Regions from separate parts of the Streptomyces sp. NPDC034049 genome, predicted to be linked through region 4. Evidence: riboswitches for the same ligand, from Rfam matches in the RefSeq annotation. Region 4 holds a riboswitch; each other region holds the start of a gene.
The links. A riboswitch is a leader RNA that binds a small molecule or an ion and turns the genes downstream of it on or off. The one in region 4 is predicted to bind cobalamin.

Region 1 (3,201 bases), on a different contig from region 4:
CGCGGCCCGCCGCCTCCAGGCTGCCGGTCGCGTCCGCCCGTACGTCCGCCAGGGACTTCGCGCAGCCGGGCCGGCCGATACAGGCGCCCACGCCCAGCCAGGGGGAGGCGGGATCGGTGACGAGACCGGTCACCGCGAGCCGGGCGAGCGCGTCGGCCGTCTGCTCCTCGCCCAGACCCGGTACGGGGACGACGACCCCGCGCCAGGGCGTCAGCCGCAGCTCACGGGAGGGTGTCGTGGCCGCGAGAGCGGTCAACTCCCGCCACTGGAGGGGGGTGAGGCGACCGAGCGGGACGTGGACGCAGAGGGCGTCGCCGACGGCTCCCGGCAACGGGCCGCCGGGTCCGGAGGGTGGTCCGTCGGGTCCGGGCGTGGCCGTACCGCTCTCGTCACGGACCCGGAGCGCGGTGGCGACGCCGGCGGCCGACAGGCGGTCCCGGACCTCGCGGAGCAGCGCGTCCTGGGAAGGGAGTTCGGTCACACGCCAGACCCGCGCCCCGCTCTCCCGCGCCGCCTGAAGGAAGGTCTCGGCGGCGGTCAGCGCGGCCCGGGCCGCGTCCTCGCCGCGGACCGACAGGCTCTCGCCGGCCGTCCCCAGGCTCAGCAGCGCACCGTCGCCCCCGGCCGCCCGGACGGTCACATCGGCGTCCAGCGAGGCCACGTCGCCCCGCCCGTCGTCGAGCGCGAACAGGAACCGGCCCGACAACCGCCGCGCCGGCTCGCTCTCGCACAGCGCGGTGTCCAGGGCGGTCAGCCAGCGCCGTACGTCGCGCAGACCGCGTCCGTCGAGACCGGACAGCGGCGAGGCGACGATGTTGCGCACCCGCTCGTGCCCGGCGGACGGCAACAGGCCCGCCGCGTCCAGCGACCCGGCCAGCTCGCCCCCGCAGCCGTCGGCCAGTCCGCGCAGCTGCACATTGCCGCGGGAAGTGAGGTGAAGATCACCGTCCCCGAGCCGCCCGGCCGCCTCCGCGAGCGCCTCGGCCTGGCGGACGGTCAGCACACCGCCGGGCACCCGGACCCGGGCCAACGCCCCGTCGTCCGCCGCATGCAGCCGCAGCGTCCCCGGGCAGGCGTCGCCACGGTCCCGTGTGACCGCTGTGGCCTGGGACGATGAACGCGGGGGAGGCGTGGACATGGCGGCGAGCATACCCACCGGCACAACGGACGTATCCTCCGCCCTTTTGGGGCAGCCTTCCTTTTGAGGCGACCCTTACTATGCTGCTCGGTGGATCATCCGGTCCATCGACGCCACCACGGCGACAGGGGAGGAAGCCCGGTGTGAGTCCGGCGCGGTCCCGCCACTGTGAGCCCGTCCCAGGAGGGTCGGGCGAGTCAGGAACTCCCTTCCCCGTACCCCTCGGCCCGTCCGAGCAGGGGAGACTTCCGATTCGACACCGCCCGGGGCGCGGACCCCGAGGAAGGCCAGCAGCCGCATGCAGTCATCGTCCGGGGAGCGCTCCGCGCAGCCCCGCATCCTGCTCCTGTCGACGTCCGACACCGACCTGCTCAGCGCCCGCGCGGCCGCCGGCCCGGTCCCCTACCGCTTCGCCAACCCCTCGCGCCTCGCCCTGGACGACCTCCCGGCTCTCCTCGACGGCACCGACCTGGTCGTCGTGCGCCTCCTCGGTGGCATCCGCGCCTGGCAGGACGGCCTCGACCTCCTGCTCGCCGACGGCCGCCCGGTCGTCGTCCTCACCGGTGAACAGGCGCCCGACGCCCAGCTGATGGCCGCCTCGACCGTCCCGGTCGGCATCGCCGCCGAGGCCCACGCCTATCTCGCCCACGGCGGACCCGCCAACCTGGAGCAACTGGCCCGCTTCCTCTCCGACACCGTCCTGCTCACCGGCCACGGCTTCGACGCGCCGGCGGCCGCGCCCTCCTGGGGCCCGCTGGAGCGCACCGCCCGCGACACCGCCGACGGCCCGACCGTCGCCGTGCTCTACTACCGGGCCCACCACATGAGCGGCAACACCGCCTTCGTGGACGCGCTGTGCGAGGCGATCGAGGACACCGGGGCCCGCGCGCTCCCGCTCTACGTGGCCTCCCTGCGGGCCCCGGAGCCCGAGCTGATCGAGGAACTCCGCGCCGCTGACGCCATCGTCACCACGGTGCTCGCCGCCGGCGGCACCAAGCCCGCCGAGGCGTCGGCCGGCGGCGACGACGAGTCCTGGGACGCGGGCGCCCTGACCGGCCTCGACGTACCGATCCTCCAGGCTCTGTGCCTGACCGGTTCGCGTTCCGCCTGGGAGGAGAGCGACGAGGGGGTCTCCCCGCTCGACGCGGCCAGCCAGATCGCCGTCCCCGAGTTCGACGGCCGCCTGATCACCGTCCCGTTCTCCTTCAAGGAGATCGACGAGGACGGCCTGCCGGCCTATGTCGCCGACCCCGAGCGCGCCGCCCGCGTCGCCGGGATCGCCGTACGGCACGCGCGACTTCGGCACATCGCCAACGCCGACAAGCGCCTCGCGCTCGTCCTGTCCGCCTACCCGACCAAGCACTCCCGCATCGGCAACGCGGTCGGCCTGGACACCCCCGCCAGCGCGGTCGCCCTGCTGCGCCGCCTGCGCGAGGAGGGCTACGACTTCGGCACCGACGCCGAGGTGCCGGGCCTGGCCTCCGGCGACGGCGACGAGCTGATCCGCGCCCTCATCGAGGCGGGTGGCCACGACCAGGACTGGCTCACCGAGGAGCAGCTCGCCCGCAACCCGGTCCGGATCCCGGCCGCCGACTACCGCCGCTGGTACGCCGAACTCCCCGAGGAACTGCGCACGTCCGTCGAGGAGCACTGGGGCCCGCCGCCCGGCGAGATGTTCGTCGACCGCAGCGCCAACCCGGAGGGCGACATCGTCCTCGCGGCCCTGCGCTTCGGCAATCTGCTGATCCTCATCCAGCCGCCGCGCGGCTTCGGCGAGAACCCGATCGCGATCTACCACGACCCGGACCTGCCGCCCTCCCACCACTACCTGGCCGCCTACCGCTGGATCGCGGCCCGCGCCGACGACGGCGGCTTCGGCGCCGACGCGATGATCCACCTCGGCAAGCACGGCAACCTGGAGTGGCTGCCCGGCAAGAACGCGGGCCTGTCCGCCGCCTGCGGCCCCGACGCCGCCCTCGGCGACCTGCCCCTGATCTACCCCTTCCTGGTCAACGACCCGGGCGAGGGCACCCAGGCCAAGCGCCGCGTCCACGCCACCCTCG
Region 2 (3,201 bases), on a different contig from region 4:
ACGACGACCAGGTCCGCGTCGGCCAGCTCCTCGGCCCGGTCCACGAACCGCACCACGACACCGGGTTCGGCGGCGAGCGCGTCCACGTCGGTGAAGTTGGACATCAGCGGCACCGCGCACACGGCGACCCGCAGCACGTCCTCCCCTACGGGCGGCGCGACGTTCGACTCGCGGACCGTCCCGCGCAGCGAGACCCGCAGCCCGTCCTCCTCGTCGATCCCGAGCCCGTGCCGGAACGGCAGCACCCCGTACGTCCGCCGCCCGGTGAGCCCATGCAGCATGTCGAGCCCAGGCTCCAGCAGGGAGACGTCCCCCCGGAACTTGTTGACGAGGAACCCGGCGACGAGCGCCTGGTCCTCGGGGGAGAGCAGCGCGACGGTCCCGAAGAACGACGCGAAGACCCCACCGCGGTCGATGTCGCCGACGACGAGCACGGGCAGCCCGGCGTTGCGGGCGATCCCCATGTTGACGATGTCGGTCCGCCGCAGATTGATCTCGGCCGGAGAGCCGGCCCCCTCGCAGATCACCGCGTCATACGTGCCCCGCAGCTCGGTGAGGCACTCCAACACGGTCCCGAGCAGCCGCTGTTGCCGTCCGCCGTGATAGCCGCGCGCGCTCATCTCGCCCACGGGCTTCCCGAGCAGCACGACCTGACTGCTGCGCTCACCCCCGGGCTTGAGCAGCACCGGGTTCATGAGCGCGCTGGGCTCGACCCGGCACGCCTGCGCCTGCATGGCCTGCGCCCGCCCGATCTCGGCGCCCTCCTTCGTCACGAAGGAGTTGAGCGACATGTTCTGCGCCTTGAACGGCGCGACCTTGACCCCCTGCCGCACCAGCCACCGGCAGATCCCGGCGGTCACCACGCTCTTCCCGGCGTCGGAGGTCGTCCCGGCGACCAGCAGCCCGCCACTCATCCCTGCCTCCTCGACCGCAGCAGCGACACACCCGCACCGATCCCCAACGCCAGCCATCCCACCCGCCGGGACAACCGCACGGCCCGCTCGATGTCACCCACTTCGACGGCGCGCCCCTCCCCGTTCAGCACCGGCCGGTGCTCGACCCGCCCCCCGTACGACAACGTGCCCCCCAACCGCACTCCGAGCGCCCCCGCGAACGACGCCTCCACGGGCCCCGCGTTGGGGCTCGGGTGCCTGCCCGCGTCCGCGCGCCAGGCCCGTACGGCCCCCCGCGCGTCCCCACCGGAGGCGGCGGCCAGCACCGCCGTGAGCCGGGCCCCCGGCCACCCCGCCACGTCGTCCAGCCGCGCGGAGGCCCAGCCGAACCGCCGGTACCGCTCCGACCGGTGGCCGACCATGGCGTCCAGCGTGTTGACGGCCCGGAACCCCACGAGCCCGGGCACACCCGCCACGGCTCCCCACACGAGCGCCCCCACCACCGCGTCGGAGGTGTTCTCGGCGACGGACTCCACGACCGCCCGCGCGATCCCGTCCCGGTCGAGCGCCTGCGGGTCCCGCCCGCACAGATGGGGCAACCTGGCCCGCGCGCCCTCGAGGTCCCCCGCGTCGAGGGACCGCCCGATCGTCCGGGCCTCCCGCGCGAGCGAAGTCCCCCCGACGACGGCCCAGGTGGCGGCGGCGGTCAACGCGACGGAGGCCGCGCGCGACGGCCGCACGGCGGTCGAGGCGACGGCCCCGAGCGCCACGGCGCCTCCCGCGCACACGGCGGTGTGCAGCGCGCCCCACCCTCGGTGGTCCCGCCACAGCACCCGCTCCACGGCACCGGCCGCCCGCCCGAACGCGGCGACCGGATGCCCCCGGCGAGGATCACCGAGCAGCAGATCACCGAGGAGTCCGGCGGCGGCGCCGTACGCGAAGACGCGATCGGCACGCACGGGCTCAGCCGGTCGCGAGGTCGGACGGGGATCCGGTGCTGGGACTCAAGTGGCAGCCGCACATGGCGATATGTCCTCACTCAGGGTGTCCACGCCCTGGTTCGACGAGACCGACGGCGAGAGTTCCTGGCTCCCGGGAGGTTCTTCCCCGGTGACAGTGGCGGGACCGCGCCGGACTTCCACCGGCTTCCTCTCCTGCCGTCGTACATGGCCCCGGCAGTCCACCACGCCCCCGGAAGACCCGTCAACTTGCTGTTGACCTGCGGCGCAGGGGTGTGCTCAGCCCCACATCGCTGAAATATCGCCAGACGCCCGAATCGGCTCTTTCTGCGCTCATTTCCACGGCGTCGGACGGGAACACTTGAGGGAACGGCAGTACGAAGACTGAGCGCCGACGAGCGGCAGCGGCTGGGCACGGCGCTCGGGTCGTCGCGGTGGACGCGTGTCGGCGCGCTGACTTGTGAGGTGGAGGTCAGGGTGTCCGACAGGGAGTCCGCGGCGCGGAGTTGGATCAAGAGCAGTCGTTCGGGTGACACCAGTATGTGCGTGGAGGCGTCGTTCGACGAGGACCGAGTTCTGGTGCGTGACTCGAACTCGAAGAAGAGCGCTGTGCTCTCCTTCCGTCACAGCGCGTGGTGTGGTTTTCTGGCGGGGCTTGTGGACCCGGGAGCGGACGGCTCCTGAAGAACCGTTCGGGGGACGGGAGGTACACGCGATGGACGATCGGACCAAGGGATCCGCCTCGGCGCGCGCGCGGGCATCGAGGGACCGGCGGACGCTGTTGTCCGCCGCCGCTCCGCTGGTGCTCTTCAGCACGGTCGCCGGAGTCCTGGCCGTGGGGGTGGGAGCTCTCGCCGCCCTGCTGGTGCCGGGGACGGAGGCGCGGGGTGCCGTCTGGCTGGTGGTGACCGCCCTGATCGCGACGGGGGCGGGCCTGTGGTGGGGGCTCACCCCGGTCACGGAGCGGCTGAGGGCCCTGGACCGGGCTCTGGTCGGGGCTCGGCCGCGGGGGCCGGAGGAACGCTGAGGCCGCCGGGCCGCCCGGCGTCGGCTCGGGCGCGCAGCACCCTGCCGATGCCCGCCGCGAGCGAGGTGAGCAGAGCGGCGGCGATCGCGCCGGTGATCGCCGTGGTGAGCGGTGCGGTGGCGTCGAACCGGGTCGTGGGGACGACCCGACCGGCCACGGCGATGCTCAGCAGCAGGACGCTGGCGCAGAACGTGCCCAGTAACAGGCGGGTGGACAGGAGCCGTATCTCGCCGTCGACCCGGGCGCTCTCCACCCGGATGAGCGCCTCCGCCCACTCCGCCTCCTGCATGGCGTACGCCTTCAGCGTGCAGTCGTCCAGCCG
Region 3 (3,201 bases), on a different contig from region 4:
CGGGGGACCATGGAGGCGTGATCACCATTCATCTGAAGTACGAGATCGACGCCGACAAGCTCGAGGACTTCGAAGAGTACGGCCGGCGCTGGGTTCGGCTCGTCAACCGTTTCGGTGGGACGCACCACGGCTACTTCCTGCCGAGTGAGAGCGACAGCGACATCGCCTACGCCCTCTTCTCGTTTCCCAGTCTCGCCGCGTACGAGCGGTACCGCACGGACAGCATGTCCGATCCGGAGTGCCAGGACGCCTTCGCGCTGGCCCGCGACACCCGCTGCATCAAGCGGTACGAACGCCGTTTCCTCCGGCCGCTCGACGACGTGTCCTGAGGAAAGGTGAGGCGCCCGTGCGCCGTGGTGCGGGTGGGTGGTGGGTGTTCAGCCCGCCGTCCACTTCTCCTCGATCCGGGCGAACCGCCAGACCAGCAGGGCGACCGCCCAGGTGGCGAAGAAGAGGCCGACGACGACATAGCCGACGGTGTTGAGGTCGAGGCCGGCGACCCCGTCCCAGAAGGTGCCGTGCAGCCGGGCCTTCTCGGCGACGAGGCCGAGGAGTTCGACCGTGCCGATGACGAGGGCGACGGCCACGGACAGACCCGTGATCACCAGGTTGTAGTAGACCTTGCGGACCGGGCGGGAGAAGGCCCAGCCGTAGGCGAAGTTCATGAACGTGCCGTCGACGGTGTCGAGGAGGGACATCCCGGCGGCGAACAGGACGGGCAGGCACAGGATCGCGTACCAGGGCAGCCCGGAGGCGGCGCCCGAACCGGCGAGCACCAGGAGCGCGACCTCCGTCGCCGTGTCGAAGCCGAGGCCGAAGAGCAGGCCGATCGGGTACATCTGCCAGGGGCTGGTGAGGGACCTCGTCAACCTCCCGAGGAGCCGGTTCATCAGGCCCCGGTTGTTCAGTCGCTCCTCCAGCGCGGCCTCGTCGAAGGTGCCCGAGCGCAGCTCACGGAACACCTTCCAGATCCCCACCATGATCACCAGGTTGACGACGGCGATGACGTACAGGAACGTCCCCGAGACGGTGGTGCCGATCCAGCCGGTCACGTCGTGCAGCGTGGAGTCGCCGTCGCGGGCCGGTCCGGCGAGCGTCTTGACGCCGAGGGTGAGCAGGAAGGTGAGGGCGAGCACGATCGAGGAGTGGCCGAGGGAGAACCAGTAGCCGACCGACAGCGGGCGTCGCCCCTCCCCCATCAGCCTGCGGGTGGTGTTGTCGATGGCGGCGATGTGGTCGGCGTCGAAGGCGTGCCGCATGCCCAGGGTGTAGGCGGTGACGCCCATGCCGATGCCGAAGGATCTGCTGCCGACGCTGTAGTGCTCGGGGGCGACGATCACCACCAGGGTGAACCAGCCGACGAGGTGCAGTGCCAGGATGAACCCGGCCATCCCGCCGAGGCTCGCCCACTCCCCCCGCGTCATCGAGGCGCGGATCCGCCGCCAGGAGAGACCGCCCGTCGCGGCGGTGGCCGAGGGGGCGGTGTCGGTGCCAGGAGCCATGGGGCGTGCGCCTTCTCTTCGTCCGTGGGGTCGGATCCCCTCAGCGTCGTGCGCCGAGTTGGCAGCTGCAAGTATGTTGCAGTAAAGCTCCCGTCTGCTTTCGGTCAGGTCGGGCACCTCGGCGTGGCGCGGGGCGTGCGCCGGGGTGTGAGCTGGTGCACGGCGCCTGCGCGCCCCTCGCCTCCGCTTGTCAGCCTCCTTGTCCGGGCACTACTGTCACCACGCCTTGGTGAACGGGAAATCCGGTGTGATGCCGGTGCGGCCCTCGCCACTGTGAATCGGGAAGTCCGGCTCCGGTCCTCACGGACAGCCACTGGGTCTTCGGACCCGGGAAGGCGGAGCACGGGCGGTGTCACCCGTAAGCCAGGAGACCGGCCAAGGCACGTCAACCATCCACGAGGTGCTGGAGAGGGTCTGCTGAGCCATGCACATAGCCGAGGGTTTCCTTCCTCCGGCGCACGCGATCGCCTGGGGTGTCGCGTCCGCGCCGTTCGTCGTCCACGGAGTCCGGGCACTCACACGTGAGGTCAGGGAGCATCCCGAGAGCACGCTGCTGCTCGGCGCCTCGGGGGCCTTCACCTTCGTCCTGTCCGCGCTGAAGCTCCCGTCGGTCACCGGGAGTTGCTCCCACCCCACCGGCACCGGTCTCGGTGCCATCCTGTTCCGGCCGCCGATCATGGCGGTCCTCGGCACCATCACCCTGCTCTTCCAGGCACTGCTGCTGGCACACGGCGGTCTGACCACGCTCGGCGCCAACGTCTTCTCGATGGCGATCGTCGGCCCCTGGGCGGGTTACGGCATCTACCGGCTGCTGCGACGCTTCGGAGTGCCGCTGATGGTGACGGTGTTCTTCGGCGCGTTCGTCGCCGACCTGGTCACCTACTGCGTCACCAGTGTGCAGTTGGCGCTCGCGTTCCCCGACCCGAGCAGTGGTTTCCTGGGCGCGCTCGGCAAGTTCGGCTCCATCTTCGCCATCACGCAGGTCCCGCTCGCGGTCAGCGAAGGTCTGCTGACGGTGCTGGTGATGCGTCTGCTGGTGCAGTCGAGCAAGGGCGAACTGACCCGGCTGGGCGTGCTCCTGACCGGGCGGCGCGACCGCACCGGGGCCGAGACGGAGACCGGGACCGAGGCGGTGGCCCGATGAACCGGAACACGAAGATCAACGTACTGCTGCTGCTCGCCGTGGCCGCGCTCGCCGTCCTGCCGCTGGCCCTCGGCCTCGGCGACCACAAGGAGGAGCCCTTCACGGGGTCCGACGGCGAGGCGGAGACGGCGATCACGGAGATCGAGCCGGACTACGAGCCGTGGTTCTCGCCCCTGTACGAGCCGCCCTCCGGTGAGATCGAGTCGGCGCTGTTCTCCCTCCAGGCCGCCCTCGGCGCGGGGGTCCTCGCCTACTACTTCGGCATCCGCCGGGGCCGGCGCCAGGGCGAGGCCCGGGTGCGGGCACTGCTGGACGCGGCGGACGAGACGAGCACGGCTCCGGAACAGCCGGCGGACGAGACGGTCGCGGCATCCACCGCGTCCGGCGTGTCCGGCACGCCCGGCGGTGAAGTCCCGCTGTCCGGTGGCTCCGGGGAGTCCCCCGCCGGGCGGGGCTGACGCGGGTGCTGCCGATCGACGCGGCGGCGCACAGCAGTCGCTGGCGCCGCCGCCACCCCGTGGACAAGGCCGTGCTCGGGCTCGGTCTCACCGTGCT
Region 4 (3,201 bases):
TGCGGACGGTCGCGTCCAGCCGCGCCCAGTCCATGTCGCCCGTCGCCCGGTCGACGAACGCGCCGAGGTTCACCGAGCCCAGGTTGCAGACCGCGGTCTCCTCGTCGTTGGTGACCTCCAGGATCTCCGTGCAGAGGTTGGAGGAGTGGATGACGTGGCCCGGCTCGGCCGTCTGGTTCGCCGTGCGGTTGGCCGCGTCCTTGAAGGTCATCCAGCCGTTGCCGGTCTGCGCGAGGGTGCGCATCATCCGGCCGTACAGGTCACGGGCGGCGATGGTCTTCTTCGCGAGGCCCTCCGCCTCCGCCCTGCGGTACGCGGCCTCGAACTCCTCGCCCCACAGGTCGACCAGCTCGGGCACGTCGGACGGGGAGAACAACGACCACTGCTCGTCGGCGTCGACCCGGCGCATGAACTCGTCCGGGATCCAGTGCGCCAGGTTCAGGTTGTGTGTACGCCGGGCGTCCTCGCCGGTGTTGTCGCGCAGCTCCAGGAACTCCTCGATGTCGGAGTGCCAGGTCTCCAGGTAGACCGCGGCCGCGCCCTTGCGCCGGCCGCCCTGGTTCACGGCGGCGACCGAGGCGTCCAGCGTCTTCAGGAACGGCACGATGCCGTTGGAGTGCCCGTTGGTGCCCCGGATCAGCGAACCGCGCGAGCGGATGCGGGAGTACGACAGGCCGATGCCGCCTGCGTGCTTCGAGAGGCGGGCCACCTGGTGGTAGCGGTCGTAGAGGGAGTCCAGCTCGTCCAGCGGGGAGTCGAGGAGGTAGCAGGACGACATCTGGGGGTGTCGCGTACCGGAGTTGAAGAGCGTGGGGGAGGAGGGGAGGTAGTCGAGGCGGCTCATGAGCCCGTAGAGCGCGGCGACCTCGTCGAGGGCGCGGACGCCCGCCTGCTCGTCGGCCCCCGTCTCCTCGGCGAGGCCGGCGGCGACCCGCAGCATGAAGTGCTGGGGCGTCTCGAGGACCTTGCGGGTGAGGGGGTGCCGGAGCAGATAGCGGCTGTACAGGGTGCGCAGGCCGAAGTAGCCGAAGCGGTCGTCGCCCGCCGGGTCGATCAGGGCGTCGAGGCGGTCGGCGTGGGTGCGGGTGAACTCGGCCGTGCGGTCGGCGACGAGGCCCTCACGGTGCCCCACGGCGATGGACTCGGTGAACGTCGTGACGCCCTGCGAGGCCGCCTCGGCACGGATGCCGATGGCCAGCAGCCGGGCGGCCAGTCTCGAGTAGGCGGGGTCCTCGGAGATGAGACCCGCGGCCGCCTCCGTGGCCAGCTCGCGCAGCTCCGCGACCATCTCGGCGGAGGACGCGCGCACCGACCGGCCGCGCAGCGCGGCGGCGGCGACCCGACCGGGGTCGGCGTCGGGGAGGTCGGCGGTCAGCTCGGTCAGGGTCCGCAGCAACGCGGTACCGGGAGCGTCGGTCTCCGTCGCCGGGGCGGCCGGCACCGGCTCGGCTGGAACCGGCTCGGCTGCAGCCAGGTCGGCTGACACCGGATCGGCTGGCGCGATGGTCACGTGGGGCTCTCCCTCGCTCGGCTGGAGGCCCTGCGGAGGGCAGGCGGCAGCACACGAGCGCACGGGGGCGTCGCGTCCACCGGCCCATTCCACGAGGCCCGGACGTCAGGGCACCCGGACCGGACGGCCGGGCGCACTGTCGGCAGGTGTTCGGACTGAACAGGCGTGCGCACATGGTGAGGTGTGCACGCAAGTACACCGTTGCGGGACAGTTCCGGATTCACACCGGATTCCCCTGCGGCGACAGCGAGCATGAGCATACATCTAGTGCTGGGGCGCGATGTCACCCCCACATGTTGTGTCGCCTACGGCTTCGCATGGTGTCAGAGCGTCAGCTCATGAGCGGCTCTCCTGATCGTGATGTCCATGCGTCGCAGTGTGCACGAGCGGCGGCTCGGCGCGGCGGCGGTTGTCCACAGGGGGGTGCCGCCGGTCGGACAATCGGATCTCGTCAGGCTGTCGCCGGCCACCTGGGCAGCGTCGCCACGAAGTCCTGGGTGAAGTCCCGCGTGCCCGGGCCCAGCGCGACCCGGCCGGTGGCGCGCAGGCGGGCGGTCAGGCCGGGGGACTCGGAGTAGTAGACGCGTCGGGCGGCGGTCGGCACGAACACGGTCTGGCCGCGGGTGAGTTCGCTCGTGCACTCCACGACGACGGCCCCGTCGGCGGCCTCGACGAACGCCTCGTCGCCGCAGACACCCACCGCCAGCGGGTCGTGCAGTGGGCAGGTGCCGTCGCCGCCGTGGCGGGCGTAGGCGTCCATGTAGGTGCGCATCAGCCGGGCGGCGAGGGCCGTGCCGGGGCCCGCGGCCTCCAGCGCGGCGAGGTCCGCCGGGCGGAACAGCCAGCGGTGCGAGGCGTCCAGGTCGACCATGGTGAACGGGATGCCGGAGGAGAGCACGATCTCGGCGGCGTCCGGGTCGGCCCAGATGTTGAACTCGGCGACCGGGGTGAAGTTGCCCGGCACCTGGGCCGCGCCGCCCATGAACACGAACTTGCGGACCCGGTGGGCGAAGTGCGGGTCCTCCAGGAGGGCGATGGCCACGTTGGTGAGGGGGCCGGTGGCGCAGACCGTCAGCTCGCCCTCGTGCTGCCTCGACAGGCGGAGCAGGGCCTGGGCGGACGACTCCGTCGGGTGGGGGGCCGTCGAGTCGGGGAGGGTCTCGTCGCCGAGGCCCGCGGGGCCGTGGAAGGCGGATGCCTCGCGGTAGGGGAGGCGGGAGAGGGGGCGGCCGGCGCCTCTGTGGACCGGGATGTGGGGGTCGATGCGGAGGGCTCTCGCCAGGGCGCGGGCGTTGGCGTACGTCGCCTCGGCGGGGAGGTTGCCGCCGGTGGAGGTGTACGCCTTGAGGTCCCACAGGCCGGTTCCCAGCAGGTACTGGAGGGCTACGGCGTCGTCGATACCGGGGTCGCTGTCCAGGACGATCGGGGGGCGAACGGTCACCGCTTCAGCGTAGCCGGACGTTTTCCGCCCCCGCCGCCCCTACCCGTCCCATCCCCAGGGGCTGCGCCCCTTCGACCCCAGGCGTCCGTCCGGTGGGGCTTCTCGCGCAGTTCCCCGCGCCCCTTAAGAAGTCATCTCATTTGGTGTTCGCGGGTGGGCTGTTGGTCGTGGTGGGGATCGTTGAGCGGCTGGTGCCAGACGAGTTGTGGGTGCTGTTCCAGCGGGTGGTGCCGGAGGCGCCGTCGCGGCC

Region 1: it holds a riboswitch for cobalamin, as region 4 does, so the genes downstream of both, cobN (cobaltochelatase subunit CobN) here and ACZ52C_RS05785 (ribonucleoside-diphosphate reductase subunit alpha) in region 4, are expected to answer to the same signal.
Region 2: it holds a riboswitch for cobalamin, as region 4 does, so the genes downstream of both, ACZ52C_RS04425 (cobalamin biosynthesis protein) here and ACZ52C_RS05785 (ribonucleoside-diphosphate reductase subunit alpha) in region 4, are expected to answer to the same signal.
Region 3: it holds a riboswitch for cobalamin, as region 4 does, so the genes downstream of both, ACZ52C_RS37930 (energy-coupling factor ABC transporter permease) here and ACZ52C_RS05785 (ribonucleoside-diphosphate reductase subunit alpha) in region 4, are expected to answer to the same signal.

The regions. Positions count from the first base shown of each region.
Region 1 is NZ_JBVISJ010000009.1:229,360-232,560, forward strand. It holds gene cobG (precorrin-3B synthase) at 1-1,150, opposite strand, end outside; cobalamin riboswitch at 1,231-1,361, shown strand; gene cobN (cobaltochelatase subunit CobN) at 1,437-3,201, shown strand, end outside.
Region 2 is NZ_JBVISJ010000001.1:994,603-997,803, forward strand. It holds gene ACZ52C_RS04420 (cobyric acid synthase) at 1-914, opposite strand, end outside; gene ACZ52C_RS04425 (cobalamin biosynthesis protein) at 911-1,852, opposite strand; cobalamin riboswitch at 1,951-2,093, opposite strand; gene ACZ52C_RS04430 (DUF397 domain-containing protein) at 2,330-2,536, shown strand; gene ACZ52C_RS04435 (hypothetical protein) at 2,568-2,879, shown strand; gene ACZ52C_RS04440 (hypothetical protein) at 2,809-3,201, opposite strand, start outside.
Region 3 is NZ_JBVISJ010000021.1:23,668-26,868, forward strand. It holds gene ACZ52C_RS37920 (NIPSNAP family protein) at 18-329, shown strand; gene nicT (Nickel transporter NicT) at 378-1,502, opposite strand; cobalamin riboswitch at 1,713-1,896, shown strand; gene ACZ52C_RS37930 (energy-coupling factor ABC transporter permease) at 1,927-2,646, shown strand; gene ACZ52C_RS37935 (energy-coupling factor ABC transporter substrate-binding protein) at 2,643-3,104, shown strand; gene cbiQ (cobalt ECF transporter T component CbiQ) at 3,110-3,201, shown strand, end outside.
Region 4 is NZ_JBVISJ010000002.1:216,767-219,967, reverse strand. It holds gene ACZ52C_RS05785 (ribonucleoside-diphosphate reductase subunit alpha) at 1-1,510, opposite strand, end outside; cobalamin riboswitch at 1,635-1,770, opposite strand; gene ACZ52C_RS05780 (nucleoside hydrolase) at 1,962-2,951, opposite strand.